Regions from separate parts of the uncultured Comamonas sp. genome, predicted to be linked through region 1. Evidence: riboswitches for the same ligand, from Rfam matches in the RefSeq annotation. Region 1 holds a riboswitch; the other holds the start of a gene.
What was found. Region 1 has a riboswitch for thiamine pyrophosphate ahead of ACHWUQ_RS22440 (long-chain fatty acid--CoA ligase). Riboswitches for the same ligand answer to the same signal wherever they lie in the genome.
Positions count from the first base shown of each region.

Region 2: another riboswitch for thiamine pyrophosphate. It lies ahead of thiC (phosphomethylpyrimidine synthase ThiC); the one in region 1 lies ahead of ACHWUQ_RS22440 (long-chain fatty acid--CoA ligase).

Region 1 covers NZ_CAXYJV010000050.1:331,488-334,895, forward strand. The annotation lists gene ACHWUQ_RS22435 (acyl-CoA reductase) at 1-234, opposite strand, end outside; gene ACHWUQ_RS22440 (long-chain fatty acid--CoA ligase) at 231-1,313, opposite strand; TPP riboswitch at 1,379-1,470, opposite strand; gene ACHWUQ_RS22445 (class II aldolase/adducin family protein) at 1,846-2,658, shown strand; gene ACHWUQ_RS22450 (ABC transporter substrate-binding protein) at 2,778-3,408, shown strand, end outside.
Region 2 covers NZ_CAXYJV010000038.1:82,440-85,847, forward strand. The annotation lists gene thiC (phosphomethylpyrimidine synthase ThiC) at 1-1,173, opposite strand, end outside; TPP riboswitch at 1,472-1,593, opposite strand; gene ACHWUQ_RS13960 (ABC transporter substrate-binding protein) at 1,781-3,004, shown strand; gene ACHWUQ_RS13965 (branched-chain amino acid ABC transporter permease) at 3,080-3,408, opposite strand, start outside.

The DNA of each region.
Region 1 (3,408 bases):
AGCCACGATCTCGGCCAGCGGCATGGGCTGCAGCTGGCGCTGCCCGGCCGCACGCACCCGCGCGGTCAGCGCCTGCATCTGCGCGCTGCTGAGCACCGGCACCTCGACCTCCAGCCGCTTGCCTGCACGCTCAAACACCAGCACCTGCCAGCGCAGCTGGTTGTCATCCAGGCCAGGCAGGTAGCCGGCCCGTAGGCGCTCGGCCATGCGCTCAGGCGCTTGTGCCTGCATCATGCGCGCGCCGCTTGCACAAACTCATCAACCGCCAGCGAGCAGCCCTTGGCAGCGGCCCCTTCGGCCCGGCCCAGCAGCAAAAAGCCGCCCTCGGCCCACTGGCCCACATCCTCGGTCAGGATGGTGCTGACCGCGTTGTAGTTGGCCAGGTCGCAGTGCACCAGGATGCCGCGCTCGCCCGGCGCCACACTGCGGCCGCTGACGGGCTCGACCAGGCGCGAGCGAATCCAGTGCGGTCCGGATTTGACCGAGGGCAAGCGGGCATTGCCGTTGTCGTAGAACTGGGTGCTCAGCTCGGTCATGCCATACATGTTGATGCAGAGCTCGGGCGGCACGCCCAGCAGTTCGGTCAGGCCGGCATAAAAATCGGCCAACGGCAGATCGCGCGACTGGCCCTTGTAGCCGCCGGTGTCCAAAATGCGGCTGCCCGCCGGCAGCTGAAAGCGGCGGCCCTGGGCGCGCAGCGCATCCATCACATGCACGAGGCTGAAGCTCGCGCCCAGCAGCGCATAGGGCTGGCCGGTGCGCTCGGCCGCTTCCAGCACGGCGCAGAGCCCGTCCATATCCAGGCCCTCCGGCCCCAGAAAATAGCGGCTCTCCGGCGTACCAAAGCTCGACTTGGCCAGCGCCAGGTAATGCGCCAGCGAGGAGTTGGGCATGGCCACTTCATCGGGGAACAGGATGCCCATCGGCATGCGCGCCGTGCCCTGCATGAAGCGGGTGGCGAAGTGCTGCTGCATCGACAGGTCATACACCTGCAACGCCGGATGGAAATGCCGGCCCCGCGCGGCGCGGCCGGTGGTGCCGCTGGTCATGAAGACGCGTTCGGCCTGCGACCGCGGCTCGCTGCGCAGCTCCAGCGCCTTGAAAGCATCGATGGGCACGGCCGGGATGTCGCTCCAGGTCTTGACCGTGCGCGGGCTGGCGCCACGGCGCTGGCAAAAGCTGCGGAACGGCGTATTCGATGCGTATTGGTAGGCAAAAAGACGCAGCGCGAGCTGGTCAAACTGGTCATCGGTGCAGCCATCCATTGCGATGAATGCAAGCAGGTCTGCGACCAGCGTATCGGCCTTGTCCATGGAATTCCTTCAAGAGCGGTGACGTCATGCTCCGAAGGCTCCCCCCATGCGCGCAAGGCGCCCCATGGCAGGGAACTGGCTCTTCTTCCGCCGGAATGACCCGGTTCAAGTTCTCGGGTGTAGATCTCAGCACTGGCGTGCACCCCGGAGCAGGCGCCATCTTAACCGAGCACCACCGGCGCGAGGCCGAGCAGGCTTCAAGCCAGGGTCTGCGCCACGGTCAATCCCAGGACCTCCGCCAACCCCACGTCAGGGAAAGCACCAGGGCCACCGCGATGGTGCATGCGCGTCCTTCCACCAGTCGTACATGCACCAGGCCAAGGCATTTCCTGCCGATTCCTGCACCATATCCAGGCGGCGCGGTATCCACGTAACCCATTGTGGTGCCTTGCAAATTTTTTGCGGCAGATCAAAGCAGCCATGCTGGAAATCACCTAGTCCGGCACCCTTTTCTTCTGCGATTCAGTCTGTTAACTTATGTCCTGTCGACAGACGACTGTCGCTAGACGACATAAATTCAACGAGGACAACAATGCTTGCAATGGCTGATGCCGACGTCCAATCCGGCTACGACAAATCGCATACCGAGAGCGAACAGCGGGTTCGCGAAGACCTGGCCGCCGCCTACCGCCTGATGGCCCATTTCGGGATGGACGACAGCATCTACACGCACATCTCGGCGCGGGTGCCGGGCCGTACTGACCAGTTCCTCATCAACCCCTTTGGCACCCTGTTCAAGGACATCACGGCCAGCTCGCTGGTCAAGATCGACGCCGAGGGCCGCATCGTGGAAGACACGCCCTACCAAGTGAACCCGGCCGGCTTTGTGATCCACAGCGCCGTGCATGCCGCGCGGCACGACGCCGCCTGCGTCGTGCACTCGCACACCGAAGCGGGCGTGGCCGTCTCCTCGCTGCAATGCGGCCTGCAGCCCAGCAACCAGTGGGCACTGCAGTTCTACAACCGCGTCGTCTACCACACCTTTGAGGGCATCGCGCTGGATCTGCATGAGCGCGAGCGCCTGGTCGCCGACCTGGGCAGCACGGCCAAGGCGATGGTGCTGCGCAACCACGGCCTGCTCACCTTGGGCAACAGCGTCGCCGAGGCCTTCATCCTGATGCTGAACCTGGACCGCGCCTGCCGTGTGCAGCTGGCCATCCAGTCCAGCGGCCAGGCCATCAACCCCGTGCCGCCCGAGGTGTGCGAGCTGACCGCGCGCCAGTACGAAAGCGGCGACACCGATGTGATGCCCGGCCAGCCCAAGCGCGCCGACCCGCATGAGCGCGAATGGCAGGGCCTGCTGGGCTTTTTGCAGCCGCCCGGCCGCAGCCAATACCGCGACTGACCAGCGCGACGGACCTGCGACTGACGCCCCCGACCCTTGCATGCCGCCGCCTTCGCGGCCCCTCCGCCGCAACCCCAACGGGCCAGGCCCCCTCGATACCAAGACAGGAAGCAACCATGATCAATCGGCGTGAACTCATCTCCTACAGCCTGGCAGGAGCCGGCCTCAGCATCGCGGGCGTGCCCATGGCGGCCCTGGCACAGCAGACCAAGGGAACGATCAACGTGATGGTGCAGCCCGAGCCCTCGGGCCTGATGCTGGGCATCGTGCAAAACGGCCCGACCCAGCTGGTATCCGGCTATATCTACGAGGGCCTGCTGCGCTACGACGACAAGCTGGAGCCCCATGGCCTGCTGGCGACGGCCTGGAGCCGCTCCGACGACGGCCTGACCTATACCTTCAAGCTCAAGTCCGGCGTCAAGTGGCACGACGGCAAGCCCTTCTCGGCCGATGACGTGGTGTTCTCGGTCGACAAGTTTCTACGCAAGACCCATGCCCGCCTGCGCGCATCGCTGGAGCCGCTGGAGAGCGTGCGCGCCATCGATGCGCAGACGGTGGAGTTCAAGCTCAAGTACCCGTTTGGCCCCTTCATCAGCCTGTTCGACACCGGCTCGATGCCGATGATCCCCAAGCACATCTACGACAACACCGACTACGCTACCAACCCGGCCAATGCCAAGCCCATCGGCACGGGTCCCTTCAAATACAAGGAATGGGTGCGGGGCTCCTACATCCAGCTGGTGGCCAATG
Region 2 (3,408 bases), on a different contig from region 1:
CACGTCGTACTGCTTCATGATGTCGCAGATTTCTTCGAAATGTTCGTAGAGGAAGCTCTCGCGGTGGTGGGCCATGCACCACTTGGCCATGATGGAGCCGCCGCGCGAGACAATGCCGGTGCGGCGCTGGGCCGTGAGGTGGATATAGGCCAGGCGCACGCCGGCGTGGATCGTGAAATAGTCCACGCCCTGCTCGGCCTGCTCCACCAGCGTGTCGCGGAAGATCTCCCAGGTCAGGTCCTCGGCAATGCCGCCTACCTTCTCCAGCGCCTGGTAGATCGGCACGGTGCCAATGGGCACTGGCGAATTGCGCACGATCCAGTCGCGCGTGGTGTGAATGTTTTTGCCGGTGGACAGGTCCATCACATTGTCGGCCCCCCAGCGGATGGCCCAGACCAGTTTCTCGACCTCTTCCTCGATGCTGGAGGTCACCGCCGAGTTGCCGATGTTGGCATTGATCTTGACCTTGAAGTTGCGGCCAATGGCCATCGGCTCGATCTCGGGGTGGTTGATGTTGGCCGGGATGATGGCCCGGCCCCGCGCCACCTCGTCGCGCACAAATTCCGGCGTGATGATCTTGGGGATCGCCGCGCCCAGGCTGTTGCCCGCCAGGCGGGCCTCGCGCGCGGCATCGCGCTGGTACTCGGCCATCCATTCGCGGCGGCCGTTCTCGCGCAGCGCGACGTATTCCATCTCGGGGGTGATGATGCCCTTACGTGCATAGTGCATCTGGGTCACGTTGGCGCCGCTCTTGGCGCGGCGCGGCTGGCGCTGCAGTGCGGCGGCCTCGGCACGCAGTTGGGCCACGCGCAGGTCTTCTTCGCCGCGCTTGCCGCCATCGTCGAGGGCCACACGCGGGCGCCCCACGTAGTATTCGCTGTCAGCGCGCGCGGCAATCCATTCGGCGCGCAGCGCGGGCAGGCCCTGGCGCACATCGATGGCCACGGCCGGGTCGGTGTAGGGTCCGGAGGTGTCGTAGACGCTGACCCGCTCCCCGTTGGTCAGTGCAATATCGCGCACCGGCACTTGCAGCTGCGGGTGGATGGCACCGGGCAGGTAGGATTTGGTCGACGCAGGAAAAGGCTGGCGCGATCGGGCCAGCAGTTCGCTAAAGCGGGCGGCATCGGGGGCATCACCGGTGGCGGGGATGAACAGGGACTCAGGGGCGTTCATGGCAGTCTCCTCAAAGCGGTTGATTTCATCGAACGCTCCGGGACGTGCCGGCCCTGCTCTGTTGCAACACGCCAGGCATGGCTGCCTGGCCGCAACACGCCCATCGACTGCACCCCGGCCCGGCCGTGCTGTGCGTTGCGCCAGGGCCGCTGTGGGGTGGCCATGGCGGCACCTGTTGCGCGCTGACAGGTGCCGTCCCCAAAAAAGACAAAACCCCAGTGCGCGAGGCGCCTGGGGTGTGCGTAGCGGAGGGCTGCAAGCGCGTGCCATGCAACGCTGCCTGCCTTCCACCGCTGTGCTTTCAGGGTCCCGCTCTTCTTCCGCCGGCATGAACCGGATCAAGTTCGTCGGGTTCGCTAATCAGCAGTCTTGCAACTGCCTTTCGCATCTCAGCGCTTTCGCACACCCCGGAGCTGCGAGCAGTATAGCCGGTTCGTGCCGCGCCTGCAGACGCGTTTTTGCCGCGCTCTGGTGCTTACCCCAGTAGGCGCGCGCGAAGCAGCCTGCAACCATCGGGGCGCAGCCGCCCACCGGTGCGCCGCACCTGGCCGTCACGCTGTACGCCTGTCCATTTGAACAAGGAGACCTCCCGATGCAAGTTCCTGCAATGCCCTCTTTGCGTTCTGCCCGGCCGCACCGGCGACGAGCGATTGCGGCCGCTGCCGCTGGCTGCGTGCTGGCCCTGCTCAGCCAAGGCGCGCTGGCGCAAGACAAGGTCCGGATCGGCTTCATCACCGACATGTCCAGCGTCTACGCCGATGTCGATGGCAAGGGCGGGGCCCTGGCCTTGCAGATGGCGATTGACGACTTTGGCGGCAAGCTGCTGGGCAAGCCGGTGGAGCTGATGGTGGCCGACCACCAGAACAAGGCCGACCTGGCCGCATCGAAGGCCCGCGAGTGGTTCGACCAGCGCGATATGCAGATGCTGGTGGGCGGCACCACCTCCAGCACCGGCCTGGCGATGGCCAAGGTGGCCGAGGAGAAAAAGCGCCTCATCATCGTGAACGGCTCGGGCACCTCGGCGCTGACCAACGACCAGTGCAGCCCCTACACCGTGCACTACGCCTACGACACCGTGGCACTGGCCAAGGGCACGGGCGGCGCGATCGTGGGCCTGGGCGACAAGGACTGGTTCTTTCTGACGGCCGACTACGCCTTTGGCCATGCGCTGGAGGCCGATACCACCAAGGTCATCAAGGCCGCCGGCGGGCGCGTGGTGGGCGCCGTGCGCCACCCGATCAATGCCTCGGATTTCTCATCCTTCCTGCTGCAGGCGCAGAACTCCAAGGCGCAGATTCTGGCCATGGCCAACGCGGGCGGCGACACCATCAACACCATCAAGGCTGCGCGCGAGTTTGGTGTCACCAAGACCATGAAACTGGCTGGCCTGCTGCTGTTCAGCTCGGACATCCACAGCCTGGGGCTCAAGCAGACCGAAGGCCTGATGTTCACCGACAGCTGGCATTGGGATTTGAACCCCGAGAGCCGCAAGTTCTCGGACCGCTTCTTCGAGAAATTCAAGAAGATGCCGACCTCGCTGCAGGCGGCCGATTACTCGGCGATGATGACTTACCTGAAGACAGCGGACCGCATCAAGTCGACCGATTCGGACAAGGTGATGGCTGCGCTGAAGGCCGAGCCACTGTCCGACTTTTATGCCAAGGGCGTTGTCCGCCCCGATGGCCGGTATGCGCATGAGATGTACCTGATGCAGGTAAAGACCCCGGCCGAATCCAAAGGCGCCTGGGATTATTTCAAGGTGCTCAAGACGCTCAGCCCCGATGAGGTCTGGACCACCAAGGCCGAAAGCACCTGCAAGCTCTGGAAGTAAATCCTCCCGCTGCTGCCCAAAAACAAAGGCCTGCGCAATGCAGGCCTTTGACTTGGACGGGTCTGCGACCCTCCGCTATTTCTTCTTGCGGTCCATGAAGGCGATCAACTCGCCCATGATGCCGCGGCGGAATGCCAGCACACAGATCACAAAAATCAGCCCGGTCACGATCGTCACCGACTCACCCAAGGTGTTGAACCATTCGACGCCCGTCAAGCGCGACAGCCAGGTGCCGATATCGCCGATCTTGTTCTCCAGCGCGACGATCACCGCCGAGCCGACGATCGGGCCGGACAGCAGGCCCAGGCCGCCCACCAAGGTCATCAGGATGACCTGGCCGGATGCCGTCCAGTGCACGTCCGTCAACGTGGCGAAGCCCAGCACCACCGTCTTGAGCGAGCCCG